Regions from separate parts of the Streptomyces sp. NPDC048473 genome, predicted to be linked through region 1. Evidence: riboswitches for the same ligand, from Rfam matches in the RefSeq annotation. Region 1 holds a riboswitch; each other region holds the start of a gene.

Region 1 (9,829 bases):
GCGGGTACGGGAGGTGGCCGGGGCCCTCGGTGTCCGCGTTGTGCTGCTGGTCTTCTGGGGTACGGCAGCCGTCCTGGCCAGGTGGTGCACGCGACCGCGGCAGGGCGGTGGCGAATCGGTTCGGCACAAGGCGTAACTGGAGACACGTCACCCAGTTGATTCGGCGTCGGGACGGTGCCCCCGCCGTCCCCGGCAGCCGTACCGAATGATGGAGAGGAAGCTCATGAGTGCGATTCATCCCAAGATCACCGAGGTTCTGACGCACACCTTCAAAGTGCCCGTCGCCGAGATCCGCCCGGATTCCACGATGGGCAGCCTGGATATGGACTCCCTCGCCGTCGCCGAGTTCGCCGTCCTCATCAGGGAGACGCTGGGCGGCGACGGGGACTTCGACAAGCTCCCCAAGGACGCCACCCTGGCCGACATCACGCGGTACATCGACGTGACAGCCGGCAGCGGGGTGCTGATGGGCGGCGAGGCACCGACGAGCAACGCCCGATGAACAAGCCCGCGATTGCCGTAACAGGCCTGGGAATGATCACCCCGGTCGGCAACGACACCGAATCCACCTGGAAAGGTGTGTGCGCCGGAGTCTCGCCGGTGCGTACCGTCGCGGCACTCGAAGGGTGCGAGATCGACTTCGCCTGCACGGTCGACGGGATCGATCTGGACGCCGCGATCGGCGGCCGTACGTCCTTCCGGATGGGGAAATACGTCAAGTTCGCCGTTCTCGCCGCCCGGGAGGCGGTCGCCGACGCCGGACTGGACCCGGCGCAGTGGGACGGCAGCAGGGTCGCGGTGGTCGTCGGCACCAGCAGCGGAGGTTCCGCCGCACTGACCGAGCAGGCCGTCGTGCTCGACCGGCACGGACCGGAAGCCACCTCGCCGGCGGGCATCCTGCTCACCATTCCGAACATGCCCGCGGCCGAGATCGCCATCCAGTTGCGGGCCACCGGTCCCAGCCTGGCACCGTGCACCGCCTGCTCGTCCGGCGCCACCGCCCTGTCCGTCGCCCGCGATCTGCTGGTCACCGGGCAGTGCGACATCGCGATCGCCGGAGCCACCGAATCGATCGTCTACCCGGTCGCCATGACCGGGTTCGCCCGGTCCGGAGCCGCGGCCCGGGCGGACGGCGACCCGGCCAGGCGGTGCCGGCCCTTCGCGGCCGACCGTGCCGGGCTGGTCATGGGCGAGGGCGCCGCCGTCATGATCCTGGAACGGGCGGACGACGCCGACGCCCGGGGCGCCGCGCCGCGGGCACTGCTCGCGGGCACCGGCGCCACCACCGACGCCCACCACCCCACCAGCCCGCACCCGTCCGGCGCGGTCGCCCAGACGGCGGTCGAGGCCGCGCTGCGCGACGCGGGCTGGGCGGCCGAGGACGTCGAGCACGTCAACGCACACGGCACGGCGACACCGGTCAACGACGCCACCGAGGCCGCCCTCATCAGCCGGGTCTACCCGCACCGGCCGCCCGTCACCGCCCCGAAGGGCGTACTCGGGCACTGCATGGGGGCGGCCGGAGCGATCGAGGCCGGACTGACCGTCCTGACGCTCCAACGCGGCGTCGTACCGCCGATCGCCAACCTGGACGCCCCGGCGCCCGAGTTCGACATCAACTGCGTCACCGAGCGACCGCTGCGGCAGCCCATCCGGCGCGCCGTCAGCCACTCCTTCGGCTTCGGCGGACACAACGCCGTGATCGCTCTTCAGCGTCCGTAGGCATCAGGCGGGTGGTGCGACGGGAGCACAGCCCGGCGTACCACCGGCCACACCGCCCATGAGCTGCGCAGAGGCTCGTGATAACTTGCCGGGGCCAGTCAAACTCCACGTAGGGGTCAGGGAATCCGGTGAGAATCCGGAACTGACGCGCAGCGGTGAGGGGGACGGGCGGGGCCACGGCCACTGGGACCACCCTCGGGTGTCCTGGGAAGGCGTCCCGTCCGTAGGAACCCGAGTCCGAAGACCTGCTGGCACCTGCGACCCGGTACTGGGCGCAGGGCTCCGTACAACGGGCTCCGCGCATGAGTCCCAAGACGCAGAGGGACTCCGTGCCGTCCATAGCCAGCCCTGTCCGCGCCATGGCCCTGCTCTCGGCGGGACTGATCCTGCTGACCGCCTGCGGGGGCGGAACCGGCAAATCCGCCGCGAAGTCCGACTCCGCCGACGGATACCCGGTGACGCTGAAGAACTGCGGACGCACCGTCACCGTCGAAGCCGCACCGCACCACGCCGTCTCGGTCGACCAGGGATCGACGGAGATCCTGCTCTCCCTCGGCCTCGCCGACCGGCTGGCCGCCACCGCGACCTGGACCGACCCGGTGATGAAGGGCCTGGAGAAGGCCAACGCCGAGGTTCCCAGAATCGCGGACAACCGGCCGTCGTCGGAGAAGGTCCTCGACCAGGAACCCGACTTCATCAGCGCGTCGTTCGAGTCGACCCTGGCCAAGGGCGGCGTCGCACCCCGCGAACAGTTCGAGGAACTCGGCGTCCCCACCTATGTCTCGCCCGCCGACTGCACCGGCAAGGACAACAGCGGCGGCGGCGACGGAGCCCGTACCGCGCCACTGACCATGGACAGCGTCTACGACGAAGTGCGCGACCTGGCCAGGGTGTTCGGCGTGCAGAAGCGCGGCGACACGCTCGTGGCGCAGCTGCGGGCCCGGGTGAAGAAGGCGACCGAGGGTGTCGACGCCTCCGACGCCACCCTCCTCTACTGGTTCTCCGACTCCAAGGCCCCGTACCTGGCCGGCTGCTGCGGAGCACCCGGCATCATCACCGGAGAACTCGGAGCGAAGAACGTCTTCGACGACACCCGTGAGGAATGGCCCCAGATCAGCTGGGAGACCGTCGCCGACCGCAACCCCGACGTCCTGGTCATCGGCGACCTGACCCGTAAGGCACAGACCGCCGAGAGCGCCGCGAAGAAGATCGAATTCCTGGAGTCCAACCCCGTCACGAAGAACATGGACGCCGTCAGGCACAAGCGGTACGTCCTGCTGAGCGGCCAGGCCATGAACCCGTCCATCCGGACGGTCGAGGGTGTGGAACGCGTCGCCGCCGGGCTGCGCGCGTTCGGGCTCGCGGGGTGACGGACACCGAACGGGCCACGGCGGTGGATGTGCCGCGGGCTTCGGAATCGACCGTGCGCGGCGGAACGGGTGTACGGAAGCTGCCCGGTGGGGCCCTATGGGTCTTCGGCGTCGCGCTGCTCGTGCTGTCCGTCGCGGTCGCCGTCACCATCGGCCCCGCCCGCATCTCCGTCGCCGACGTCTGGTCCACGGTGGCCTCCCACCTCGGCTGGGGCCACTCACGCCTCACCCCGATCCGGGACGGCATCATCTGGAACCTGCGCATGCCGCGCACCCTGCTCGCCGCGGTGTGCGGCGCCGGGCTCGCGGTATGCGGAACCGTCATGCAGTCCCTGCTCCGCAACCCGCTCGCCGACCCGTTCGTCCTCGGCGTCTCCTCCGGTGCGTCGACCGGCGCCGTTGTGGTCGTCGTCCTCGGCGTCGGCGGGGGAGCGGTGTCGATCTCGACCGGCGCGTTCATCGGCGCGCTCTGCTCGTTCGCCCTTGTCCTGCTGCTGAGCCACACCCTGGGCGGCACGACCGACCGGGTCGTCCTTTCCGGTGTCGCGGCCATGCAGCTGTTCTCCGCGCTCACCTCCTTCGTCGTGATGACCTCCGCCGACGCCGAGCAGACCCGCGGGGTGCTGTTCTGGCTGCTCGGCTCGCTCAGCGGGGTCGGCTGGACCGATGTGTGGATCTGCTCCGCCGTTCTCCTCGTGACGCTGCTGATCTGCCTCGGCCACGCCCGTACGCTCGACGCCTTCGCTTTCGGCCAGGACGCCGCGGCCACCCTCGGCGTCCATGTCGCGCGCACCCGGATCGTGCTGCTCTGCACGACCGCGCTGCTGACCGCCGCGCTCGTCAGCTCCGCCGGGGCCATCGGCTTCGTCGGTCTGGTCCTGCCGCACGCCGCCCGTGCGCTCGCCGGCTCCGGGCACCGGCGGCTGCTGCCGGTCACCGCCCTGGCCGGGGCGGTGTTCCTGGTCTGGGTCGACACCCTCGCCAGGACGGTCCTCGACCCGCAGGAGGTGCCGGTGGGTGTCGTCACCGCACTCATCGGCGTGCCCGCGTTCGTCCTGGTCCTGTACCGCACCCGGAGGATCACATGACGGGTGGAGCCACCGAGGGGCTGCGTGCCGAGCGGGTCAGCCGGGAGGCCGGCGGCCGACTCATCCTCGACGGGGTCCATCTCGCCCCGCCGCCCGGCGCCACCGTCGGGCTGATCGGGCCGAACGGCTCAGGCAAGTCGACCCTCTTGCGGGTGCTTGCAGGAGTCCTCGCCCCGGAGACGGGTGTGGTCACCCTCGACGGCCGACGGCTCGACGAGATCGGCCGCCGGACCGTGGCCCAGCGGGTCGCCGTGGTCGACCAGCATGCCGTCACCCAGGTCGAGTTGAGCGTCCTGGACGTGGTGCGCCTCGGGCGCATCCCGCACCGCAGGGCCTGGTCGGCGCCAGGCCGGGCGGACGACGACGCGGTGCGCGAGGCCCTGGAGCGGACCGGTCTCGCCGATCGCGGCGACCAGTCCTGGCACACCCTCTCCGGAGGCGAGCGCCAACGCGTCCAGATCGCGCGCGCACTGGCCCAGCAGCCGCGTGAGCTGCTGCTCGACGAGCCGACGAACCATCTCGACATCCAGCACCAGCTGGAACTGCTGTCGCTGATCACCTCGCTGCCACTCACCGGTGTGATCGCTCTGCACGACCTCAATCTGGCCGCGATGTTCTGCGATCGGATCGTGGTCATGAGGGAGGGGCGGGTGGTGGCCGCCGGGTCCCCGACGGAAGTGATCACCGAGGCACTGATCGCCGACGTCTACCGGGTCAGGGCGCGAGTCACTCCGGACGGACCGGACGGGAGGCCCTCGGTGCGCTTCCTGCCGGAGCGGCCGTAGCGGAAGCTGCGGCCGCCGATGGGACCAGTGGGGCAGATGCGGCCGTAGTGGCAGCTGCCGTGAGCCCCTCCCAGCTCCGGTGCCGGTCATGCCGGTCGTGCGCGATGTGGTGCGGGAAGTGCCCGTACCGGAGCCGGAGGTGCCGGCCATGGCCGGCTGGTCGGTCCCGGTGGTGCGTCCGGTGCCCGCCGCGCCCATGGCCCCGGTTCCAGCGGCCCCGGCCGCGCCCATGGCCGTGGTGCCGGTCCCGGACGCCGTTGTGGTTACGTGCCCGCCTGGCCGCCGAGCCTGGCGGTGGTGTTCCCGGCGAGGCCGTAGTGGCGGTAGAGCTCCTCCTCCTCCGCCACGGACAGATGCGCGTCCGCGTCCACCCGGGGGGCTTCCTTGACGCGGTCCTTCGGATGCGAGATGTGCAGGTCGGAGCCCACTCGACGGGCTCCGGCAAGAGGCACGAAACTTTCCTTCATACCGAACAGGCCGGTCTTCACCGTGATCCAGTCCGGGCGGCCGGTGTTGTCGTCGACATACACCCGCCCCACACTGCCGATCTTCTCGCCCGCGGTGTCGTACACCGTCAGGCCGTCGAGCTCTCCGGAATCCGTGAAGCCGTCAGCGGCTCCCATGACCGATTCCTCCTCGCCCGGGCGCGTCCTGTGGCTGGGTCCATCAGGGAAGGCGCGTCCGATTTCCATCGCGCCTCACCCGGATGGACGCTGCAACCTCCCCGCCCGTGGAGGCCGGCCGCCACATGCTCGGCGCTTCGTCGGTGGCAGCCCGTCACGGCGGTGCGCACACCATCTTCGCGTTAGGTCAATCGGGTGAAATGTGGAGGGTGCGTGCACGGAATTCGGACACGAGAACCGGGACTGAGCGGCCGAAAGGTGCGACGCCGAAGAACCGGCAATTTGCCTCTTCAGTGACATTGGGGCGTATCGGGCGGGACGGTCCGTCCGGGCGGGTCACTCCGGGAGCGCGCCGTACTGCCCGTGGACCGGTTCGGCCCGCGCGCCGCATGGTGAACAGAGCTGCTTCCGTACAGTGACCGCAGGTACGGCTGGGGTCCCCGGCCATGCCGCCGCGCCATGAAACCGAGGGGAGCCGTCCGGCGTTGTATCCGGCATGAACACGTTGCGCGGCACGTTCGACGAGGACGCGGAGCTCTACGACCGGATGCGCCCGCGCTATCCGGCGGACCTGGTCACGGATCTTGTGGTCCTGACCGGTCTCACCTCTTGGAGCAGGGTGCTCGAAGAGGGGCCGGGCACCGGTCAGTTGACGGTGCCGCTCGCGGAGCTGGGGTGTGAGGTGACGGCCGTCGAACTGGGCCCCTCGCTGGCGGCCGTGGCACGACGCAATCTGCGCGGCTTCCCCCGCGCACATGTCGAGGTGTCCCCGTTCGAGGAGTGGACGCCTCCATCGGAGCCCTTCGATCTGGTGGTGTGCGCGACCGCCATCCACTGGATCGATCCCGCACTGCGTTTCACGAGAGCGGCCGACGCGCTACGGACCGGCGGGGCGCTGGCGATCGTCACCACCCACCATGTGGCGGGCGGCAGCGGAAAATTCTTCGAGCAGGCACAACGGTGTTACGAGCGCTGGGATCCCGCCACCCGCCCCGGCATCGAGCTGTCGGACGAGGCGTCGACGGAAACGGTCTTCGGTGAAATGGAACACCCCCCTTGGGGCGGCCCGGTCCGGGTACGCCGCCACGGACGGGAGATCACCTACCCGGCCGAGCAGTATCCGGACCTGCTGATGACCTATTCGGGCCACCGCGATCTGGCCCCCGACGCGCGGCACGGTCTGCTCGCCTGCATCCGGACCCTGATCGACGAACAGCACGGAGGGAGCATCACCAAGCGGTATCTGCATGAACTCCTGACCGTGCGGAAGGCCGCGTGAAAACCGGCAACAGGTGTTCCTGTCAGCGCCGTTGACCATAGGATCGGCACCGGCCACCGGCCCCGGCCGACGACCGTCAGGAGAGCCCGTTGACCAGCACCCCGCACCGTATGGACCCGGCAGGCGGCTGCCCGCACGCGGACAACGCCAGGCTGCTCGCCCAGGGGGCCGTGGCATCCGTCGTGCTCCCCGGCGATGTGGCCGGGATGGTGGTGCTCGGACACGACGCGCTCAAGGAGTTCCTCGCCCACCCCGATGTGGCCAAAGGCGCACACCACTTCACCGAGCTGGCCGAGGGACGTATCCCCGACGGCTGGCCGCTGAGGACATTCGCCACCGTGCAGGGCATGACCACCGCCGACGGCGACGACCACCGACGGCTGCGCTCACTGGTCAGCAAGGCGTTCACCGCACGGCGGGTGGAAGAGCTGCGGCCGCGGATCGAGACCGTCACCGCCGAGCTGCTCGACGGCGTCGACCGGGCCGCCGCCGAGGGTGACGGCACGGTGGATCTGCGCGCCCGGTTCGCCCTGCCGCTGCCGATGGGCGTCATCTGTGAACTTCTCGGTGTGGACGCCGAGCACCAGGACCGGCTGCACCGTCTCTCGAGCCAGGTGGTCGCGACCGATACCGGCCCCGAGGAGGCGATGGCCGCCAACCGGGAGCTGGTGGCCCTGCTCGGAGCGGTCGCCGCGGCCCGCGCGGAGCAACCGGGCGACGATCTGACCAGCGCCCTGATCGCCGCCCGCGACGAGGGCGGCGGCCGGCTCGGTCAGCACGAGCTCATCGGCACCCTGCTCCTGATGATCATCGCGGGGCACGAGACCACGCTGAACCTCATCACCAACGCCGTACGGGCGCTGTGCACCCACCCCGACCAGCTCGGCCTGGTCAGGTCCGGCCGGGCACGCTGGGCGGACGTGGTGGAGGAGACACTGCGCTGGGACAGCCCGGTCAGCTACTTCCCGTTCCGCTACCCGACCCGCGACCTCACCCTCGACGGCACCGTCATACCGCAGGGCACACCCGTGCTCGCCGGATACTCGGCCGCCGGTCGGGACAAGGCCGCACACGGCCCCGACGCCGACCGGTTCGACGTGACCGGACCGGCCAGGGACACCACGGCCCGGCATCTCTCGCTCGGCCACGGACCGCACTACTGCCTGGGCGCGCCGCTCGCCCGGATGGAGGCCACGATCGCCCTGGAGCAGCTGTTCACCCGCTTCCCCGAGTTGGACCTCGCCGTTCCCGGGGCCGCGCTGCCCCACCGTGCGGGCTTCGTCGGCAACAGCACGGGGACGCTTCCGGTACGGCTCCGGCCCGGCGCCGCGCCCGTCGCGGGCTGAAGATCCCCGGCGCATATGATCGACGGGCCACGTGCCGACTGTCGTCCTGCCGTCTCCTGTCGTGCACCGGGGGTGCCTCATCCATTCCGTACGCATCCGGCTGCCCGAACAGCGCGGTGAACTGCTGACCCGGCGCGAGGACGGTCTGGACCTTCACCATCTGGTGTGGCGGCTGGGGCCGGGGTGGCGGGTGTGCAGCAGCGCCGTGCTCGGCGGAGGCATCGGCCCGCGCGCCTGGATCCTCAACGCCCAGGTGCCCGGCGGTTATCCGCGCCTGGACCCCGACCGCCACCTCGCCGAGATCGCCGCCGCGGAACACCTCACCGGACCCGGCGCCGGACTGATGACCGCCGCCGATGTCACCGCGTACACAGTCGCGGCCGACGAGGGTGTGACGGCGACCGCCACCTGCGGACTCGGTGTACGCGGCTGGGCCGCGGCCCCGGCCGAAGGCACCGAGGGGCCGCCGCGGCCGGGCACGGTCAATATCGTCGTCACCCTGCCGGTGGCACTCTCCGACGCCGCACTTGTCAACGCGGTCGCCACGGCAACCGAGGCCAAGGTCCAGGCACTCCTGGACGCGGGGCTCGACTGCTCGGGCACCCCCACCGACGCCGTCTGCATCGCCGCCCCCTCCCCGGGGCCCGCCCCCGGTGAACCCTTCGCGGGACCGCGCTCCCGCTGGGGTGCGCGACTCGCCAGGGCCGTGCACGCTGCCGTCCTGGAAGGTGCGCTGCGGCAATCCTGAGAACCCACCGCGCCGCGAGCCGACCGGGGCGCGGCCGATGAAGGGAGTCCTCTCATGACCTCAAGCGCTGCCGACGCCGCCCCGCAGCGGCCGACCGTCGCCGTCCTCGGCACCGGAATCATGGGATCCGGCATGGCCCGGAGTCTGCTCCGGGCCGGCCTCGACGTCCGTGCCTGGAACCGCACGCAGGCCAAGGCGGCCCCGCTCGCCGCCGACGGCGCCACGGTCACGGATACGGAGGAGGAAGCCGTACGCGGCGCCGATGTCATCGTCACCATGCTCAACGACGGTCCCGCCGTCGCCGCCGCGCTCACCGCCGCGCAGCCGGGGCTGCACACCGGCCAGGTGCTCCTCCAGAGCTCGACCGTCGGACTCGACGCCACCACCGATCTCGCCCGGCAGGCGATGGACGCGGGTCTGGTCTACCTCGACGCACCGGTCTCCGGTACCAAACAGCCCGCGGAGCAGGGCACGTTGACGGTCTTCGTCTCCGGCCCCTCCACCGCCCGGGCGTCGGTGAACCCCGTGCTGGACGCGATCGGACAGCGCACGGTCTGGGTCGCGGAGACCCCCGGGGCGGCCTCGCGGTTGAAGCTTGTGGTCAACACCTGGGTCATCACCATGGTCAACAACATCGCCGAATGCCTGAACCTTGCCGAAGGACTGGGAGTCGACCCGCAGACATTCCTCGACGTCATGAAGGGCGGCCCGCTGGACTCCGCCTATTTGCAGGGCAAGTCCGCCGCGGTTCTCTCCGGTGACCTCACCCCGAGCTTCGCCCTGTCCACCGCGCTGAAGGACACCCGCCTCATCCTGGACGCGGCGCAGAAGTCGGGGGTGCGGCTGGACCTGGTCGCCGCGTCGGCCG
Region 2 (9,829 bases), on a different contig from region 1:
CCTTGGGCGGGGCCGTGGTCACCGCCGGCACCGCACAGGCCGACGGCTGCTACACCTGGACCCGCACACTGTCCCCCGGCGCCACCGGCAACGACGTCGTCCAGCTCCAGATACGGGTGGCCGGCTACCCCGGCTACAACTCCGTGCTCGCCGTCGACGGCTCCTACGGACCGGCCACCACCGCCGCCGTCAAGCGGTTCCAGGCCGCCTACGGCCTCGCCGCCGACGGCATCGCGGGCCCGGCCACCCAGGCCAAGATCTATGAGCTCCAGGACAACGACTGCACCCCGGTCCACTTCACGTACGCCGAGCACAACCAGTGCAATACGACCTGGGCGGGTGGTGCCGTCGCGGCGGGCACGGCGAAGGCCGGCGCCCTGAGCACCATGTGGAAGCTGGAGGCGCTGCGGCACGCACTCGGTGACCAGCCGATCCGGATCACCAGTGGCTTCCGCTCCACCTCCTGCAACAGTGCGGTCGGCGGTGCGTCCAACAGCCGTCATCTGTACGGGGACGCAGCCGACCTCGGCGCCGGTCCGCACGCCCTGTGCACCCTCGCCAAGGAGGCCCGCAACCACGGCTTCAACGGGATTCTCGGCCCGGGCTACCCGGACCACGGCGACCACGTCCACGTCAACCAGGGCCCCAGCCACTTCTGGTCGGCGCCGAACTGCGGCATCTGACACACGAGGGCCCCGTACGCCGGTCCGTCCGAACCGGCGCAGGGGGCCCTTCCGTGCGCCGCGTCAGGCGGTCTTCGCCGTCAGCCGCGTCGCGCCCGTCGTCTGGACCGCGGCGCCGTCCGAAGCCCGCTCCGTCAGATGGAGCTGCGAAATCGCGTTGCGCAGGGTCAGCGCACCCGCCCCGGTGTCCAGCTGCCAGCGCTGGGTACGCACCGTCGCCGAGCAGGCCCCGAGCGAGAGTTCGGCCCCCACCTCCAGCGGAGCGCCCAGGTACTTCTTGCCGCGCACCGCGTCCAGGCACTGGCCGGTCTCCGTGGACCGCACCGTGTAGTAGCCGTCGGCGGTCGCAGTCAGTGCCCAGGAGGCAGCGCTGCCGCGGACGAGGGAGACGCCCGCGTCCGCCCCGGGGGCGAGCGCCCTGTCGCCCGTGGTCAGCCGGTACGTACCGTCGGCGAGCGGGGTGCGGTCGGTGTTCGACCAGCCCGGTGCGTGACCGGTCTTCCGGGCCAGCGCCTCGAAACCGGCGTACGTCGGGCTCGGCTTCGGGCCGCCCCAGGTGGCCTGCGCCAGGAAGCGCAGCGGCATGAAGGTCTTCGCCTCCACCTCGTTCTCCGTCTCGGCCGTCGCGTTGTCCGGCCACAGGCTGATCTTCGCGCCGGTGAGGTTCGCGGCCGCGGCGGGCAGCGTCTCGCCCTCGAAGCGCAGGGGCGTCCAATCGCTCTCGTAGAGCTGCTGCGTCTGTGTCGTGTAGCCGCCGCGCACCAGGTAGAGCGCGTACGCCGAGTTCATGACCGGTCGGCCCTCGGCGAGCAGCGCGGACGGCTTCTGGATGGTGCCGCCGCTCAGCCAGTGCTCGACGGTGATGCCACGGTTCAGCGGGACGACGCCGTTCTTGCCTGCCAGGCCGTCGTTCCAGATCCGCAGCGACCGGCCTTCGGCCCTCACATGCTTGTCGACCTGGTTGATGAAGTCGACGAAAAGATCGTCGGGGGTCGCGCTCGCGCCGAACTTCGCCGTCGCGGCGGTCTGAAGCTGCGGGTAGTCCGGGTACGAGGAGCCGATCATGTACTCGTCGGCGCCCATGTGCCAGGCGCGGGTGTCCCACACCTTCAGCGCCTCGTCGACCATCGAGGTGTAGTACGTCAGCGCCTCGGGCCGCGAGATGTCGAGCCGGGGCGGGGAAGCGACGCCGTTCTTGTCCTTGAGCTGGAGCTCCGGGTGGTTCTCCAGATACGGGTCCATGTGGCCGGGGGAGTTGATCTCCGGCACCAGCTCGATGTGGTACTTCTTCGCCATCGCGACCAGGGAGCGGACCTGCGGCTTGGTGTAGTAGCCCCAGAACGCGGATGCCGGGTCGGTGTCGCTCCTGACCTTGGCCTCGATCCACAGCTGATTGAGCTTCTGCGACGCCATGTCCTTCATCAGCCGCTCGAACCACGGGATCGAGACATTGATGTAGCAGGCGCACACCCCGACCCCGCGCTCACGGTACGCAGGCACATCGGTCGCCGAGCCCCGCGCCGCCCGCCCGTCGTCGTTCAGCAGCTGGAGGACGGTCCGGGAACCGTAGAAGACGCCGGTGGAGGTCGCGGCGGTGACGGTGACCCGGTCGCCGACATCGAGCCGGTAGCCCTCCGCGCCCAACGCGCCCTTCAGAGACGGATCCCGGCGCAGCACGATGTCACCGGAACGGGCCGATACCCGGCCCTGCGACACCGACGCCCTCCCCCGCAGCTCACCGGCGAAGCGGCGCGCATCGGCGGCCGTGCGGCCGTCACGCGCCCCGTCCAGCACGATCCGCGCCCGATCGGTCAGCGTGAACTCGCCCTGACTTCCCTGCCATTCACGCAGCGTGGGCAGCACCCCGGGCGGGGACGCGGCTGCGGGGGCGTCCTCGGCTGCGGCGCTCTGCCAGGGCAGCAGTGCGGCGGCGAGCGCAGCCACCACGGCCCCGATGGTCCTTCGTCTTGCCATCCGCATGTCCATGCGCCCGACCCTCTTGGGTCACGGGGGCCGCGGTCCATGGACAGATGCGGCGGACGATTGGACGAATGATCGGAGGTCAGATCTGTGACAGGTCAAGCAACTTCGGACATGGCGCCCGGACCGCGGAAGGTGCGGCGGTATGCATTCGGCGTGGTGCTCAACGATCGTACGAACTGATGGCGCAGCGCGGCGGCGGTCCCGAAGCCGGTGCGCCCGGCGATCGTGTCCACCGTTTCATCGGACGTCTCCAGCAGATGCTGCGCCAGCAGCACTCGCTGGCGGAGCAGCCAGCGGTACGGAGTGGTGCCCGTCTCCTGCTGGAAGCGACGGGCGAAGGTGCGCGGCGACATGTGCGCCTGTACGGCGAGCTGTTCGACGGTCATCTCCTGGTCGAGGTGGCGCTCCATCCAGACCAGCGCCTCGCCGACCGTGTCGCACCGGGTGCGGGGCAGCGGCCGCTTGATGTACTGCGCCTGCCCGCCGTCCCGGTGCGGCGGCACCACCATGCGGCGGGCGATCGCGTTGGCGACATCGGGGCCGTACGCCTGCCGGACCAGATGTAGACAGGCGTCGATCCCGGCCGCCGTGCCCGCCGAGGTGATGACCGGGCCCTCGTCCACGTACAGCACATCGGGTTCGACGACGGCCCGGGGAAAGCGACGGGCCAGTTCCGAGGCGTGGCGCCAGTGGGTGGTGCAGCGGCGGCCGTCCAGCAGTCCGGCCGCGCCGAGCACGTACGCGCCGGAGCAGACGCTCAGTACGCGTGCGCCCCGGTCCACGGCCCGGCGCAGGGCGTCGAGGACCTCTTCGGGGTAGTCCCGCTGCATGAAGTGGCTGCCGGCCGGCACGGCGATGAGGTCGGCCTCGTCCAGACGGTCGAGGCCGTGCGGCGTACTGATGGTGAACCCGGCATGGGTCTGCAGCACCGGGCCCTCGGCGGAGACCACGGCGAAATCGTGGACCGGCAGGCCCTCGTCGCTGCGGTCGAGGCCGAAGACCTCGCACAGCACGCCCAGTTCGAAGGGGTGGACCTCGTCGAGCAGCAGGGCGGCGACATTGTTCAGCATGGAGCCAGTGTGGCAGTAATTCGATGCTCTATGACAGTCCTGCCACTGCCGGAATTCGTCCGCACGGACGAGAGTAGAGCCATGAACACATTCCCGAACGTCCTGGGCATAGCCGTACTTTTCGCTCTCGTCCTGCTGCCCACCCTGCTCGGGCTCGCCCGGGAGCGCCGCATCGACCGCGAGCTGCGGGAGGCGGAACGGGAGCGGGGGGACGCGCCCCCGGAAACGGCGGACGCCGCGCAGCCGATCACGGCCACGCGGCGCCCCCACCTCAGAAGCTGGGCCAGGATCTAGAAGTCGTCGTCGAAGGCGACCGAGCCCTCCACCGCCACCTGGTAGGCGGACGGCCGGCGCTCGAAGAAGTTCGTCAGCTCCTGCACGCCCTGCAGCTCCATGAACGAGAACGGGTTCTCGGAGCCGTAGACCGTCGGGAAGCCCAGCCGGGTGAGCCGCTGGTCGGCCACGCACTCCAGGTACTGGCGCATGGACTCGGTGTTCATGCCCGGCAGACCCTCGCCGCACAGATCGCGGCCGAACTGCAGCTCCGCCTCGACGGCCTCCTTCAGCATGTCGATGACCTGCTGCTGGAGCTCGTCGTCGAAGAGGTCCGGCTCCTCCTTGCGGACGGTGTCCACGACCTCGAACGCGAAGTTCATGTGCATCGTCTCGTCACGGAACACCCAGTTGGTGCCCGTGGCGAGACCGTGCAGCAGACCCCGCGAGCGGAACCAGTACACGTACGCGAACGCGCCGTAGAAGAACAGCCCCTCGATGCACGCCGCGAAGCAGATCAGATTCAGCAGGAAGCGACGGCGGTCGGCCTTCGTCTCCAGGCGCTCGATCTTCTCGACCGAATCCATCCACTTGAAGCAGAACTGCGCCTTCTCACGGATGGACGGAATCTCCTCGACCGCGTCGAACGCCGCCGCGCGGTCGTCCGGATCGGGCAGATACGTGTCCAGCAGCGTCAGATAGAACTGGACGTGCACGGCCTCCTCGAAGAGCTGCCGCGACAGATACAGCCGCGCCTCGGGGGAGTTGATGTGCTTGTACAGCGTCAGCACGAGGTTGTTGGAGACGATCGAGTCACCCGTCGCGAAGAACGCGACGAGCCGGCCGATCATGTGCTGCTCGCCGGGGGACAGCTTGGCGAGGTCGGCGACGTCGGAGTGGAGGTCGACCTCCTCCACCGTCCAGGTGTTCTTGATCGCGTCGCGGTAGCGCTCGTAGAAGTCCGGGTAGCGCATGGGCCGCAGGGTGAGTTCGAAGCCCGGGTCGAGCAGGTTCTTGTCGGAGTTGGTGGAGCTCATTACTGGCAGGCCTCGCAGGACTCGGGGTTTTCGAGGGAGCAGGCGATCGCGTCCGCGTCGGGAGCCGATGCCTGCTGCACGGGAATGGGGGCGGCGGCCGCTGCCTGTCCGGAGGCCGCACGGGCGATCCGGGTCGCCGGGCGCGAGCGCAGGTAGTACGTCGTCTTCAGCCCCTGCTTCCAGGCGTACGCGTACATCGAGGAGAGCTTGCCGATCGTCGGCGTCTCCAGGAACAGGTTCAGCGACTGGCTCTGGTCGAGGAACGGCGTACGGGCCGCCGCCATGTCGATCAGACCGCGCTGCGGGATCTCCCACGCCGTGCGGTACAGCGCCCGCACATCCTCCGGGATCCAGGCGAAGCCCTGCACGGAACCGCTCGCCTCGCGCAGCGCCTCACGGGTCCGCGCGTCCCACACGCCGAGCTGCTTCAGCTCATCCACCAGATACGCGTTGACCTGGAGGAACTCACCGCTGAGCGTCTCGCGCTTGAAGAGGTTGGAGACCTGCGGCTCGATGCACTCGTACACGCCCGCGATCGAGGCGATCGTCGCCGTCGGCGCGATGGCGAGCAGCAGCGAGTTGCGCATCCCGGTCTTCGCGATCCGGGCGCGCAGCGCGTCCCAGCGCTCCGGCCAGTTCAGCTCGGTGTCGTAGTGGTCGGGGTGCAGCACACCGCGCGCGGCACGCGTCTGGGACCAGGCGGGCAGCGGGCCGGAGCGCTCGGCGAGCTCGCAGGACGCCTCGTACGCCGCGAGCATGATCCGCTCGGAGATCTTCGTGGAGAGCGCGCGGGCCTCGGGGGAGTCGAACGGCAGCCGCAGCTGGAAGAAGACGTCCTGGAGACCCATGGCACCCAGGCCGACGGGGCGCCACTTCGCGTTGGAGCGGCCGGCCTGCTCGGTCGGGTAGAAGTTGATGTCGACGACCCGGTCGAGGAAGGTCACGGCAGTGCGGACGGTGGCGTCCAGCCGCTCCCAGTCGATGGTCCCGTCGGCGACGAACGCGCCGAGGTTGACCGAACCCAGGTTGCAGACCGCCGTCTCGCCGTCATCGGTGACTTCGAGGATCTCGGTGCACAGATTCGACGAGTGGACGACGCGGCCCGGCTCGGCGGTCTGGTTCGCGGTCCGGTTGGAGGCGTCCTTGAACGTCATCCAGCCCTGACCGGTCTGCGCGAGGGTACGCATCATCCGGCCGTACAGCTCACGGGCCGGCATCGACTTGCGGGCCAGCCCCTTGGCCTCGGCGTTCCGGTACGCGGCGTCGAACTCGTCGCCCCACAGGTCGACCAGCTCGGGCACATCGGCGGGCGAGAACAGCGACCAGTCGCCGTCCGCGTCGACCCGGCGCATGAACTCGTCCGGGATCCAGTGCGCCAGGTTGAGGTTGTGCGTACGCCGCTGGTCCTCACCCGTGTTGTCGCGCAGCTCCAGGAACTCCTCGATGTCCGCGTGCCAGGTCTCCAGGTAGACGGCGGCGGCGCCCTTGCGCCGGCCGCCCTGGTTGACGGCGGCGACGGAGGCGTCGAGCGTCTTCAGGAACGGCACGATGCCGTTGGAGTGCCCGTTGGTGCCACGGATCAGCGAACCGCGGGCTCGGATGCGGGAGTACGAGAGCCCGATGCCGCCCGCGTGCTTCGAGAGCCGCGCCACCTGGTGGTAGCGGTCGTAGATCGAGTCGAGCTCGTCGAGCGGGGAGTCCAGCAGATAGCAGGAGGACATCTGCGGGTGCCGGGTGCCGGAGTTGAACAGAGTCGGCGAGGACGGCAGATAGTCGAGCCGGCTCATCAGGCCGTACAGCGCCGCGACTTCGTCCAGGGCGCGCTTCGAGTCGTCCTCGGCGAGCCCGGCCGCGACGCGCAGCATGAAGTGCTGGGGCGTCTCGATGACCTGGCGGGTGAGCGGGTGGCGCAGCAGATAGCGGCTGTGCAGGGTCCGCAGCCCGAAGTAACCGAAGCGGTCGTCGGCGCGGTCGGCGAGCGAACGCTCCACCAGCGTGTCGAGGGCGGCCGCGTGCAGCGCGACGAACTCGGCGGTACGGTCCGCGATCAGGCCCTCGCGGTGCCCGACGGCGACCGAGGCGGAGAAGGAGACCGCGCCCTGGCCGGCCGCCTCGTCCGCGATGATGCGGGTCAGCAGCCTGGCCGCGAGCCGGGAGTAGGCGGGGTCCTCGGAGATCAGCCCCGCGGCGGCCTCCGTGGCCAGCGAGCGCAGCTCGGCCTCGTCCGACCGGGCGTTACGGCCGCGCAGCGCGGCGGCGGCGACGCGACCGGGGTCGGTGTCGGGCAGATCGACGGTGAGGTCGGTCAGGGTCCGCAGCAGTGCGGTCCCGGGCCCGTCGGTCGTGGCGTGCGTGGACTCGGCTGAATCGGCCACTGAAACCGGATCGGCTGGCGCGATGGTCACTGGGGCTATCCCTCGCTCGGCTCGGGGCCGGCGGGAGCGGGGAGCCGGGCAGGGCGATGCCCGGGGAAGGGCGGCGCTGCGCACGGCGTCCACCGGCCCTCCGCGAGGCCCGGACGTCTGGCATCCGGTTCGGTCGAGCCGGACGCACTGTCGGCAGGTCTTCGGACTCCCGGGTGCGCAAAAGCACACCGAACACACCGTTGCGGGACAGTTCCGGATTCGCACCGGATTCCCCTGCGGCGACAGCGAGCACGAGCATACATGTGGGGGCCGCCCGATGAGGCAGCCCCCACATGTTGTGTCGCGCAACGGAAGCCGAGCCGGCGGGACAAGCCGTGCGATCCCCTATCGGAGCAGACGAACGGCCCGTCGCGCCCCGGTGAGAAGGGCTCGACGGGCCGCCATCCGGCCGTGGGAGCGGTCTTGGGAGCGGCCGTCAGTGGCCGCCGCCCGGTGCCCCCGCCGTGGCCGGCGGGAGCTCCGCCCGGACGCCCGGGTCGCCCGCGTCGGCCGTGTAGTCGGCCGGGGAGGTCTCGTCGATCCCGGCGGGTGCCTTCACGGCGTTCAGGACGAAGGTGAGCACCACCGTCACCACCACGTTCAGCACGAACGCGGTCAGACCGATGTAACCGATCTCACCGATGCCGGGGATCTCCTTGGACGACCCGCCGAAGTGCGCCTGGGTCGGGCTGGCGACCCCGTACGCGGCCGCCGTCCCATACACCATGCCGGCCGCCCAGCCCGCGAGCAGCGCCCAGCGGTGGAACCAGCGGGTGAACAGGCCGCCGACCAGGGCCGGCATCGTCTGGAGGATCCAGATCCCGCCGAGCAGCTGGAAGTTGATCGCGACCGTCTTGTCCATGGTGAGGACGAAGGCGAGCGCGCCGACCTTCACCAGCAGCGACACCAGCTTGGAGACCTTGGTCTCCTGCTCCGGGGTCGCGTCCGGCTTCAGGAAGTCCTTGTAGATGTTGCGGGTGAAGAGGTTCGCCGCGGCGATCGACATGATCGCGGCGGGCACCAGCGCGCCGATGCCGATGGCGGCGAATGCGACGCCCGCGAACCAGTCCGGGAACATGTTCTCGAACAGCTGCGGGATGGCCAACTGCCCGTTGTCCACCTTGATCCCGGCGGCGATCGCCATGAAGCCGAGCAGTGCCAGCAGACCCAGCATCAGCGAGTACAGCGGCAGGATCGTGGTGTTGCGCCGGATCACATTGCGGCTGCGGCTGGAGAGCGTCGCCGTGATCGAGTGCGGATACATGAACAGCGCCAGTGCCGAGCCCAACGCCAGGGTGGCGTAGCCCCATTGGCCCGCCTCACCCGGCGCGAGCGCGCCGCGCGGTGCGCCCGTGGCCGGATTCTTCTGCGAGAACGCCTCGCCGGCCTTGGCGAAGATGTCGTCGAAGCCGCCGAGCTTGATCGGGATGTAGATGATCGCCACCGCGATGACCAGGTAGATCAGCCCGTCCTTGACGAACGCGATCAGTGCCGGCGCCCGCAGACCGGACGAGTAGGTGTACGCGGCGAGCACCGCGAACGCGATCAGCAGCGGCAGGTCCTTGACGAACCAGTGGGTGTTCTCGCCGCCGCCGACGCCCATCACGTCCAGCACCGCCTGGATGCCGACGAGTTGGAGCGCGATGTACGGCATCGTGGCGAGGATGCCCGTGACGGCGACCGCCAGCGAAAGCCCCTTCGAGCCGAAGCGCCCGCGGACGAAGTCCGAGGTGGTCACGTACCCGTGCTTGTGCGAGACCGACCACAGCCGCGGCAGGAAGGTGAAGATCAGCGGGTACACGAGGATGGTGTACGGCACCGCGAAGAAGCCGGCCGCGCCCGCCGCGTAGATCGCCGCGGGAACGGCGACGAAGGTGTACGCGGTGTACAGGTCGCCGCCGAGCAGGAACCAGGTGACCCAGGTGCCGAACGACCGTCCGCCCAGACCCCATTCGTCGAGGCTGGCCTCGTTCTCGGCCTTCCGCCAGCGCGCGGCCATGAAGCCGACGACTGTGACGGCCAGGAAGAAGAAGATGAAGACGCCGAGCGCGACGCCGTTCACGCCGTCCTTCATGCGGACGCACCCCCCTTGCGGGAGCGCTGGTCACGCTGCCACAGCTTGTACGCGGTCATCGTGAGCGCGGTGGAGATCAGCACCCAGAGCATCTGGTACCAGTAGAAGAACGGAATACCGATGAAGGTGGGGTCCACCTTCGCGTACGAACTCACCCAGAGCATCGCCACGAACGGCGCGATGAGACAGAGGGCGATGACCACCCGTACAGGTGTGACGGTGGGTGGTTTTCCTTCTGGGTCTGCTGGCATGCGGCGACTCCGTCCCCTCGCTGATCACCTGGTGTAATGCGCACGAAATCTAG
Region 3 (9,829 bases), on a different contig from region 1:
CGGTCTCGCCGTGGTCGGCGACGGCCGCGGCGGTGTCGACCCAGAGCCAGGTGGCTTCCTCCCGGCTGAGGACGTCCTGGGCGTCGTCGGGGTCGCTTCCGTCGTACTCGGCCAGCCAGAGCAGCGCATAGGGGCGCAGCGAGGGATCGCCGACGACGGAGCGCACCTCGGGCTCTGCGGGGGCGCCGACGACCCGGAGCGCCTCGAAGGCGAGCCCGCGCAGCAGCGCGTCCTCGCCTCGGGCCACGGCGAGGAGCTCGGAGACGGCGCTGCCGACGGGGCGGGCGGCGAGCCAGGCGCGGTATTCCGCGCGGGCCGGGCCGGGGGTGAGGCGTGCGCAGCCGAGCAGCATGTCGGCGGCGGACTGCTCGATGTTCCCGGCCGGACTCTGGGCCGCGACGCAGATCTGTTCCAGCTTGACCCAGACCGCCCAGTTGCCGAGCGGGGTGAGGGTGGCGTGTCCGGCGCCGAGGGTGAGCGCGCCTACGGCGGCCAGTCCCTCCAGGGCCCAGTCGAGAAGGAGGGCGACCAGGGCGGCGGGGTGCGCGGCGGGGGCGGATTCGGCTGGTGCGGGCAGCGCCTGCGGTCCGTACGGCACCTCGCAGCGCTCCTCGTGGAGTTCCGCGACGCGCTGGCCGAGCAGGTCCAGGAGGGCGGGCACGGTGACCGGGCCGGCCGAGAGCTGGAGGAGGGAGAGCACCTGCGGCACGGCCTCGACGGCCTCTGCGACTGCGGTGGACTCGATGCCCTCGGGCGCGGGGTGGACGAGCGACCAGGCGTCGAAGAGCGCCACCCAGCCGCGGAGCACGGCGGAGTCGTCGCGGTCCCAGGCGCGCAGCCGCCAGCCGGGGCGTGCGGTGTCGCCGTGCAGTTCCACGAGACCGGCGAGCCGGGCCCGGTCCCAGCCGTAGCGCACCTGGGCCGGGGACAACTCCAGGGCTGTCGCGGCCCGTTCGAGAGCCTGGGCGGCCAGTGGCGGCGCGCCGGGGACCGCGCCGTCGGCTGCCCAGCGGGCGATCCGTACGGCGTCGGCAAGGGCCGTCCTGGCCTGGCGGGCCAGTTCCGCCCTGGGCGGGGTGCCCTCCGGGGGGCGGGGAGCCGGCCTGGTGCGCCGGGTGGTCACGGCCTTGCGAGCGGTGGCAAGGGGTCGCGGGCGGACAAGTCGCAGCCTGGAGTCGCGCGGGGTACGGGACGTCACGGGGAGCAGTCTTGCCCCTGACGGCCCGAAAGCCCAAACGGAACCCGAATTCGCAGTGGAGGGGGCGGCGGGCGGGGCCCGGAACCAATCGGCCGATCCCTCGCATCAGGTCACATCAGGGGCGTGAGGAAGCGGCGCAGGGCCTCTTCGTAGTGGACCGGGTCGGCATTCCACATCGCCGCGTGCGGAGCCTGCGGTACGGCGCGCAGGGCGACCAGGTCCGGGCGGCGGGCGGCGAGATCGCGGGACGGCTGCCAGGGGGCCAGGGTGTCGTCCGGGCCGTGGAAGATCAGGGTCGGGACATGCAGCGCCGGTGCGAGGGAGCTGTCCAGGAGCCGGGCGCCGTGCAGCCCGGTCTGTCCTTGGGCGGCGCGGACGGCGAGCGGCAGCAGCGCCGTCGGGACACCGCGGGCGACGGCCAGGGCGCGCAGCGTGGTGGCCCAGTCCAGGACCGGGGAGTCGAGGACGAGACCGCAGATCCGGTTGCGGAGCGCGGAGTTGACGGCCGCGTGCAGCGCCATCGAGGCGCCGGTGGACCAGCCGTGCAGGACGACCTTCTCGGCTCCGTACCGCATGGCGAAGCGGATCGCCGCGTCCAGGTCGCGCCATTCGGATTCGCCGAGGTGGGCGAGGCCGTCCGGGGAACGCGGAGCTCCGGCGTCGCCGCGGTAGGCCAGGTCCAGCACGGGCAGACGCAGATCGTGCAGGAACTCCATGACGTTCAGGGGGTGTTCCCTGGTCGTGCCGAGGCCGTGCACGGTGATGACCCAGGTGTCGCGGGGGCCGGGCAGGAACCAGGCGGGCAGGGAGCCGAGTTCGCCGGGGACCTCGACTTCCTTGTGATCGAGGCCGAGGGCCGAGGAGGGATCGCCGCTGTGCAGCTGCGGGGTGATACGGACCTTGGCGCCGGTTTCCAGGCTGCCGCGGTTGACGCGTTCCAGTCTGCGGACGACGGTGTCCGGAGCGTGGTGGGCGTGTTCGATCACCGGCCCCACGACGGCGTGGACGTCGTCGCCCACGAGTCCGTACGTACCGGGCCGCAGGGCGGCGAAGGAGCGGGTCAGGGTGACCTGCCCGGCCGCCGTGGCGTGCACGGTGAGTCTGCGGTCGGCGGGGAGTGGCCGTCCGGACGGCGCCCTGAGAACGGCGTCGCTGGCGTACCGGCCGGCAGCGACCGCTGCCGCACCGACGCCGAGAATCGTGGTGACGGCTGCTGCCGTGACTGTTGCCGGGCGCACGGCTTCAGTGTCGCGGGGTGCGCCACCCCCTGCCAGCGGACGGGGGCCGTCCGGTGCCGGGGCCGGGGCGGACGGATCAGACGGGTCGGCCGACGGGATGTTCGAGTCAAAAGGACCCGCCGGGGTCGGGTCGGTCCGGTTGTCCGTATCCCTTCAGTGCCTCCTGTACATCGCGCAGCTGGGCCGGGGAGAGCAGCGTCGGCGAGTGTCCGGGGACAGAGCTCGCGGTGAGCCAGAGCCGGCAGAGCCATTCCAGCTGGGCGGTCCTGTCGTACGCCTCGTCCAGGGTCGCTCCGTAGGTCACGGTTCCGTGGTTCTGGAGCAGGCAGCCCGTACGGCCCTGCAGAGCGGCGAGCATGTTCTCGGCCAGCTCCTCGGTCCCGTAGCGCGCATAGGCCGCTACCCGGACGGGGCCCCCGAGCATGGCGGCGGCGTAGTGGACCGACGGGACCTCGGGGACCAGGGTGGAGACGGCCGTGGCGTGCACCGCGTGGGTGTGCACGACGGCGGCCGCGTCGCTGCTCCGGTAGACCGCGAGGTGGAGCGGGAGTTCGCTGGTCGGGGCCAGTTCGCCGAGGACGCGGTTGCCTTCCAGATCGACGCCGACGGCGTCTTCGGGGCGGAGCCGGTCGTACGGCACTCCGCTCGGGGTGACCAGGACCGTCCCGCCGACCCGTGCCGACACATTTCCCGAGGTTCCGACGACGAGGCCGTCCGCCGCCGTCCTGCGGGCGGTGGCGACGACACCGTCCCAGGCACGTTCGATCGCGTCCCGCTGCTGATCGCTCATATGGAGATCCTTCCAGTCAAGGAGGCGAACAGGCATGCGATCGGTCGGATAAGTCACAAACCGGAGAAGTTCACAAAAGGGGTGGCGTGGGGCCGAATCGGGCCCGAATCGGCCCCACGCCCGGCCCGCCCCGCCCCGCGGAGGACAAACGGAACGACCCCACCCCGACTTGAGTCACCACAACGCCCTGTCCAGTTCATCTTCCGTTCATTCAGGTTGCCTACGGTCCACGTGCCAATGACGTCGAACGATTGCCTGGGTAAATGGAACACATCACGCTGCTACTCGCGATTGTGATCGTGACAGCTCTAGTGTTCGATTTCACGAACGGTTTCCACGACACCGCCAACGCGATGGCGACCACCATCTCGACCGGCGCACTCAAACCGAAGACAGCGGTGGCCATGTCCGCCGTTCTCAACCTCGTCGGCGCGTTCCTGTCGGTGGAGGTCGCCAAGACGATCTCCGGCGGGATCATCAACGAGGACGGGCTGCGGACAGAAGTCATCTTCGCGGCACTCGTCGGCGCCATCCTGTGGAATCTGCTGACCTGGCTGGTCGGACTTCCGTCCAGCTCCTCGCACGCTCTGTTCGGCGGACTGATCGGCGCAGCGGTGATGTCGGCGGGCTGGTCGTCGGTCAACGGCGGCACCGTCGTCACCAAGGTGCTGCTCCCCGCGCTCGCCGCCCCGATCGTCGCCGGTCTGGCCGCGCTGCTGGCCACCAGACTGACGTACCGGATCAGCGGGAAGATCCGCAACGACGCCCAGGAGAAGGCCACCGCCAAGGGCTACCGCGCCGGTCAGATCGCCTCGGCCGGACTGGTCTCCCTCGCCCACGGCACCAACGACGCGCAGAAGACCATGGGCATCATCACCCTGGCCCTGGTCACCGGTGGCGTCCTGCACCCCGGCTCCAACCCGCCGGTCTGGGTCATCGTCTGTGCCGGTACGGCCATCGCACTCGGCACCTACCTGGGCGGCTGGCGCATCATCCGCACCATGGGCAGCGGCCTCACCGAGCTCAAGCCGCCGCAGGGCTTCGCCGCCCAGACCAGTGCGGCCACGGTCATCCTGGCCTCCTCGCACCTCGGCTTCTCCCTCTCCACCACCCAGTCCTGCTCCGGCGCCGTGATGGGCGCGGGCCTCGGCCGCCGGGGCGGCGTGGTCCGCTGGTCCACCGCCACCCGGATGTTCGTCGCCTGGGGTCTGACCCTGCCGGCCGCGGGACTGGTCGGCGCGGGCGCGGAATTCCTCACCAAGCAGGGCACCTGGGGTGTCGTCGTCGTCGCGGCGCTGCTGATCGCGGGCTCCGGGGCGATCTGGCTGCTGTCGCGCCGCAAGCCGGTCGGCCACGGCGATGTCGCGCCGACGGACGGCGAAGCCGAACCCGCGGGCGTCGTCACCACGGCCATCGCCGCCGTCAGCCCGCCGCCCACCGTGGCCCAGGCAACGGCCCAGGAGCTCAAGACCACCATTCCGGCCCCGGCCGGAACCACCCAGGACCCGGCGCGACCGGCCACCGTCTAGGCCAGCCGCCTCATCAGGCCGTCTAAGGATTCAGCATGAACATCGACTGGGCAGCCCTCGGCTCCGTCTTCGGCGTCTCCCTCGTCGTCACCGTCGCGCTGGTGGGTCTCTTCACCCTGGGCATCGTCGGTCTCTCCAAGCAGCCCGAACCGGCGGCACAGGGCGGCTCCGGCGGCTCGCTGCTGCTGGCCCGTGCCGGCGCGTACGCCTGCTTCGCGCTGTGCGCGGCGGCGGTCGCGTACGGGATCTATCTGATCGTCGCCTGAGCCCTCCCCCGCGCACTCCCCCGACGGACCGGACACATCTCGTGTGTCCGGTCCGTCGTGGTGTGCCCGGCCCGATGTGGGGCTCAGCACACTGCACCGTCGCAGGTCAACGGCAAGTTGACGGGCGTTCGCGGAGCGTGGTGGACTGCCGGAGCCAATTACGGCGACAGCAGAGGAAGTCCGGTGCGAATCCGGCGCGGTCCCGCCACTGTCACCGGGGAGCAGTCCCCCACACCGGAAGTCACGGCACGCGCGAGCGGGTTGGAAGGCCGGGGGAACTGCGGATCCGGAAGCCAGGAGACTCTCGTCGCCGGTCACGTCGAACCAGGGCGCGGACCCTGAGTGAGGACATATCGCCATGCCTGGCTGCCGTGCGTCCGTTGCTGTGGCGCTCTCTACGAGAGCCGCCTCCTGTACGAAGGTCCTTCGAGGCGTAACGGCCGGTTGAGCCGTGCGTGCCGACCGCATTTTCGCGTACGGCGCCACGGCCGGTCTGATCGGCGATCTGCTGCTCGGTGACCCCCGCAGGGGACATCCGGTCGCCGCCTTCGGGCGGGCCGCAGCGGGCGTCGAGCGCCGTCTGTGGCGCGACCACCGCGGGTGGGGCGCGCTGCACACACTCGTCTGCGCCGGAGGCGCCGCGGGTGGTGCCGCGCTGATCACCCGTGCCGTACGCAGCCACCCCGCCGCCTCCGTCGCACTGACCGCGGCCGCCACCTGGTCCGTCGTCGGCGGTACGTCCCTGGGGCGTGAGGCCCGGGCGATCGGCGGCGCTCTGGCCGCCGGTGACATCGAGCTGGCCCGCGAGCGGCTGCCACATCTGTGCGGGCGCGACCCGCAGTCTCTCGACGGGCCGCAGATCGCCCGCGCCGTGGTGGAGTCCGTGGCCGAGAACACCTCGGACGCCGTGGTCGGCGCCCTGGTGTGGGGTGCGCTGGCCGGTGTGCCCGGGCTCGTCGGCTTCCGGGCCGCCAACACCCTCGACGCCATGGTCGGTCACAAGTCGCCCCGGCACCGGCGCTACGGCTGGGCCTCGGCCCGCCTCGACGACCTCGCGGGCTGGCCGGGTGCCCGGCTCACAGCCCTGCTCGCCGTGGCCGCCGGGGGGCGGCCACGTGGAGCGGTACGGGCGTGGCGGGCCGACGCGGCCAAGCATCCGAGCCCCAACGCGGGCCCGGTGGAGGCCTCGTTCGCGGGTGCGCTCGGCGTACGGCTCGGCGGGACCCTCGCGTACGGCGGCCGGGTCGAGCACCGTCCCGTACTCAACGGGGAGACGGGCCGGGCGGTGGAGACCGAGGACATCGAACGCGCGGTACGGCTGTCGCGCCGGGTGAGTGCGCTGACCCTCGGCGTGTGCGTGGCGGGACGACTGGGTGCGGGCCTCGCCGCACGACGGATCGCGGGACGTCGGATCGCAGGACTTCAGACCGCAGGACTTCAGACCGCAGGACTTCAGGCCGCAGGACTTCAGGTCACAGGACTTCAGGTCACAGGACTTCAGGCCGCAGGACGGAGACGGACATGAGCGGCGGGCTGCTGGTCGCCGGGACCACCTCGGACGCGGGCAAGAGTGTTGTCACGGCAGGTATCTGCCGCTGGCTCGTGCGCCGGGGCGTGAAGGTGGCGCCCTTCAAGGCACAGAACATGTCGCTGAATTCGTTCGTCACCCGCGAGGGCGCCGAGATCGGGCGCGCCCAGGCCATGCAGGCCCAGGCCGCCCGGGTCGAGCCGACCGCGCTGATGAACCCGGTCCTGCTCAAGCCCGGCAGCGACCGCTCCAGCCAGGTCGTCCTGATGGGCAGACCGGTGGGCGAGATGAGCGCACGCGGCTACCACGGGGGCAGGCAGGAAGCGCTTCTCTCCACGGTCGTGGACTGTCTGGAGCAGCTTCGGGGCACGTATGACGCAGTGATCTGCGAGGGGGCGGGCAGTCCGGCCGAAATCAATCTGCGGCGCACGGACATCGTGAACATGGGCATCGCACGGGCCGCGCGCTTCCCGGTGGTGGTCGTCGGTGACATCGACCGCGGTGGTGTCTTCGCCTCGTTCTTCGGTACGACGGCGCTGCTCGACGCCGAGGACCAGTCGTTGATCGCGGGATACCTGGTCAACAAGTTCCGCGGCGATGTGTCGCTGCTGGAGCCCGGCCTGGAGATGCTGCGCGGGATCACCGGGCGGCAGACGTACGGGGTGCTGCCCTTCGCCCACGGCCTCGGCATCGACGAGGAGGACGGCCTGCGGGTCTCGCTGCGCGGGGCCGTACGCGAATCGGTCGTCGCGCCGCCGCACGGCGATGACGTACTGCGCGTCGCGGTGTGCGCCGTACCCCTGATGTCGAACTTCACCGATGTGGACGCGCTGGCCGCCGAACCGGGCGTCGTCGTCCGGTTCGTGGACCGCGCCGAGGAACTGGCCGACGCCGACCTCGTCATCGTGCCGGGCACCCGCGGCACCGTGAAGGCGCTGGCCTGGCTGCGCGAGCGCGGCCTCGCCGACGCCCTGGTGCGGCGTGCCGCCGAGGGCCGGCCGGTCCTCGGTATCTGCGGCGGTTTCCAGATCCTCGGCGAACACATCGAGGACGAGGTCGAGTCGAGGGCCGGGCACATCGACGGCCTCGGCCTGCTGCCCGTACGCATCCGCTTCGACCGCGAGAAGACCCTCGCCCGCCCCGTCGGCGAGGCGCTCGGCGCCCCTGTCGAGGGGTACGAGATCCACCACGGCGTCGCGGATGTACGCGGCGGCGAGCCGTTCCTGGACGGCTGCCGGGTCGGCGCCGTGTGGGGCACCCACTGGCACGGCTCGCTGGAGAGCGACGAATTCCGCCGCCGCTTCCTGACCGAGGTCGCGCGGGCCGCCGGCCGGCGCTTCGTCCCCGCCCCCGACACCGGCTTCGCCGCGCTGCGTGAGGAACAGCTCGACCGCCTCGGCGACCTCATCGAAGAACACGCGGACACCGACGCGCTGCTGCGGCTCATCGAGTCGGGCGCACCGTCAGGACTTCCCTTCATCGCCCCCGGAGCACCTGGAGCACGCGCATGAACGCCCCTATGAGCACCGTGCTGTTGCTGTCGACCGCCGACACGGACCTCCTCGCCGCCCGCGCCTCCGGCGCGCCGTACCGGATCGGCAACCCCACCCGCATCGACGCCCACGAGGAACTCCCCGCGCTGATCGAGGGTTCCTCCGTCGCCGTCGTCCGCCTGCTCGGCGGCAAGCGCGCCTGGGAGGACGGGCTGGCCGTCCTCAAGGCGTCCGGCATCCCGACCGTGCTGCTGGGCGGCGAGGCCGTGCCGGACGCGGAGCTGATGGCCGAGTCGTCCGTACCCGCCGGTGTGGTCGCCGAGGCGCTGCGCTACCTCGTGCAGGGCGGCCCCGGAAACCTCGTCGAACTGGCTCGCTTCCTCTCCGACACCGTCCTGCTGACCGGCCACGGCTTCGCCGAGCCGCAGAAGATGCCCGAGTGGGGCCTGCACGGCAGCCGCGAGTTCGTCGAGGGCCGCCCGACCGTCGGCGTGCTGTTCTACCGGGCGCACCAGCTGTCCGGGAACACCTCGTTCGTGGACGTCCTCTGCGACGCGGTCGAGGCGCGCGGCGCCAACGCCCTGCCCGTGTACTGCGGTTCGCTGCGCGGCGCGGACGCGGGTCTCTACGAGCTGCTCGGCAGGGCCGACGCCCTGGTCGCCACCGTGCTCGCGGCAGGCGGCACCCGTGCGTCCGACGCCTCCGCAGGGGGCGACGACGAGGCCTGGGACATCGGCGCGCTCGCCGATCTGAACGTCCCGGTGCTGCAGGGCCTGTGCCTGACCTCCTCGCGCGCCGCGTGGGACGCGTCGGACGCCGCGCTGTCCCCCATGGACGCGGCGATGCAGGTCGCGATCCCCGAGTTCGACGGCCGTCTGATCACCGTCCCGTTCTCCTTCAAGGAGCAGGGCCCCGACGACGTACCGGTGTACCGCGCCGACCCCGAACGGGCCGCGCGCGTCGCCGGAATCGCGGTGCGCCACGCCGTCCTGAAGCACAAGGCGAACGCCGAGAAGAAGCTCGCCCTCGTCTTCACCGCCTACCCGACCAAGCACTCGCGCGTCGGCAACGCCGTCGGCCTGGACACGCCCGCATCGGCGGTACGGGTCCTGGACGCCCTGCGCGACGCCGGTTACGGAGTCGACGGGCACCCCGACAACGGCGACGAGCTCATCCACCGTCTCATCAACGCCGGTGGCCACGACGTGGAGTGGCTGACCGAGGAGCAGCTCGCGGCAGCCCCCGCGCGCGCGGCGCTCGCCGACTACCGGGCCTGGTTCGACAAGCTGGAACCGGGGCTGCGCGACTCGATGCTGGAGCACTGGGGCGAGCCGCCGGGCTCGCTGTACGTGGACGGGGACGACATCGTCCTCGCCTCGCTGCAGTTCGGGAATGTGGTGGTGCTGATCCAGCCGCCGCGCGGCTTCGGCGAGAACCCGATCGCGATCTACCACGACCCGGACATGCCGCCGTCGCACCACTACATGGCGACGTACCGCTGGCTGGAGAACTCCTTCGGCGCGGATGCCGTCGTCCACATGGGCAAGCACGGCACGATGGAGTGGCTGCCGGGCAAGGGTCTTGGCCTGTCCGCCGGTTGCGGCCCCGATGCCGTACTCGGCGAACTGCCGTTGATCTACCCGTTCATCGTCAACGACCCGGGCGAGGGCACCCAGGCCAAGCGGCGTGGGCACGCCACGGTGGTGGACCATCTGGTGCCGCCGATGGCGCGCGCCGACACCTACGGCGACCTGGCCAAGCTGGAGCAGCTGCTCGACGAGTACGCG

The links. A riboswitch is a leader RNA that binds a small molecule or an ion and turns the genes downstream of it on or off. The one in region 1 is predicted to bind cobalamin.
Region 2: linked by a shared signal. The riboswitch ahead of ACGFU7_RS12090 (ribonucleoside-diphosphate reductase subunit alpha) and the one ahead of ACGFU7_RS32350 (ABC transporter substrate-binding protein) in region 1 are both predicted to bind cobalamin.
Region 3: linked by a shared signal. The riboswitch ahead of ACGFU7_RS00340 (cobalamin biosynthesis protein) and the one ahead of ACGFU7_RS32350 (ABC transporter substrate-binding protein) in region 1 are both predicted to bind cobalamin.

Annotation. Positions count from the first base shown of each region.
Region 1 is NZ_JBICXE010000026.1:81,673-91,501, reverse strand. Features, by position in the region: gene ACGFU7_RS32360 (acyl carrier protein) at 224-502, shown strand; gene ACGFU7_RS32355 (beta-ketoacyl-[acyl-carrier-protein] synthase family protein) at 499-1,722, shown strand; cobalamin riboswitch at 1,801-1,990, shown strand; gene ACGFU7_RS32350 (ABC transporter substrate-binding protein) at 2,025-3,092, shown strand; gene ACGFU7_RS32345 (FecCD family ABC transporter permease) at 3,146-4,180, shown strand; gene ACGFU7_RS32340 (ABC transporter ATP-binding protein) at 4,177-4,965, shown strand; partial or broken gene ACGFU7_RS32335 (PRC-barrel domain-containing protein) at 5,035-5,588, opposite strand; gene ACGFU7_RS32330 (class I SAM-dependent methyltransferase) at 6,085-6,867, shown strand; gene ACGFU7_RS32325 (cytochrome P450) at 6,978-8,213, shown strand; gene ACGFU7_RS32320 (adenosylcobinamide amidohydrolase) at 8,377-8,961, shown strand; gene ACGFU7_RS32315 (NAD(P)-dependent oxidoreductase) at 9,016-9,829, shown strand, end outside.
Region 2 is NZ_JBICXE010000005.1:353,555-363,383, reverse strand. Features, by position in the region: gene ACGFU7_RS12115 (D-Ala-D-Ala carboxypeptidase family metallohydrolase) at 1-683, shown strand, start outside; gene ACGFU7_RS12110 (family 20 glycosylhydrolase) at 747-2,663, opposite strand; gene ACGFU7_RS12105 (GlxA family transcriptional regulator) at 2,762-3,736, opposite strand; gene ACGFU7_RS12100 (hypothetical protein) at 3,818-4,030, shown strand; gene ACGFU7_RS12095 (ribonucleotide-diphosphate reductase subunit beta) at 4,027-5,046, opposite strand; gene ACGFU7_RS12090 (ribonucleoside-diphosphate reductase subunit alpha) at 5,046-7,451, opposite strand; cobalamin riboswitch at 7,586-7,723, opposite strand; gene mctP (monocarboxylate uptake permease MctP) at 7,888-9,525, opposite strand; gene ACGFU7_RS12080 (DUF3311 domain-containing protein) at 9,522-9,776, opposite strand.
Region 3 is NZ_JBICXE010000001.1:60,147-69,975, forward strand. Features, by position in the region: gene ACGFU7_RS00315 (hypothetical protein) at 1-1,123, opposite strand, end outside; gene ACGFU7_RS00320 (alpha/beta hydrolase) at 1,309-2,436, opposite strand; gene ACGFU7_RS00325 (class II aldolase/adducin family protein) at 2,543-3,226, opposite strand; gene ACGFU7_RS00330 (anion permease) at 3,490-4,755, shown strand; gene ACGFU7_RS00335 (hypothetical protein) at 4,791-5,021, shown strand; cobalamin riboswitch at 5,193-5,325, shown strand; gene ACGFU7_RS00340 (cobalamin biosynthesis protein) at 5,473-6,546, shown strand; gene ACGFU7_RS00345 (cobyric acid synthase) at 6,543-8,060, shown strand; gene cobN (cobaltochelatase subunit CobN) at 8,069-9,829, shown strand, end outside.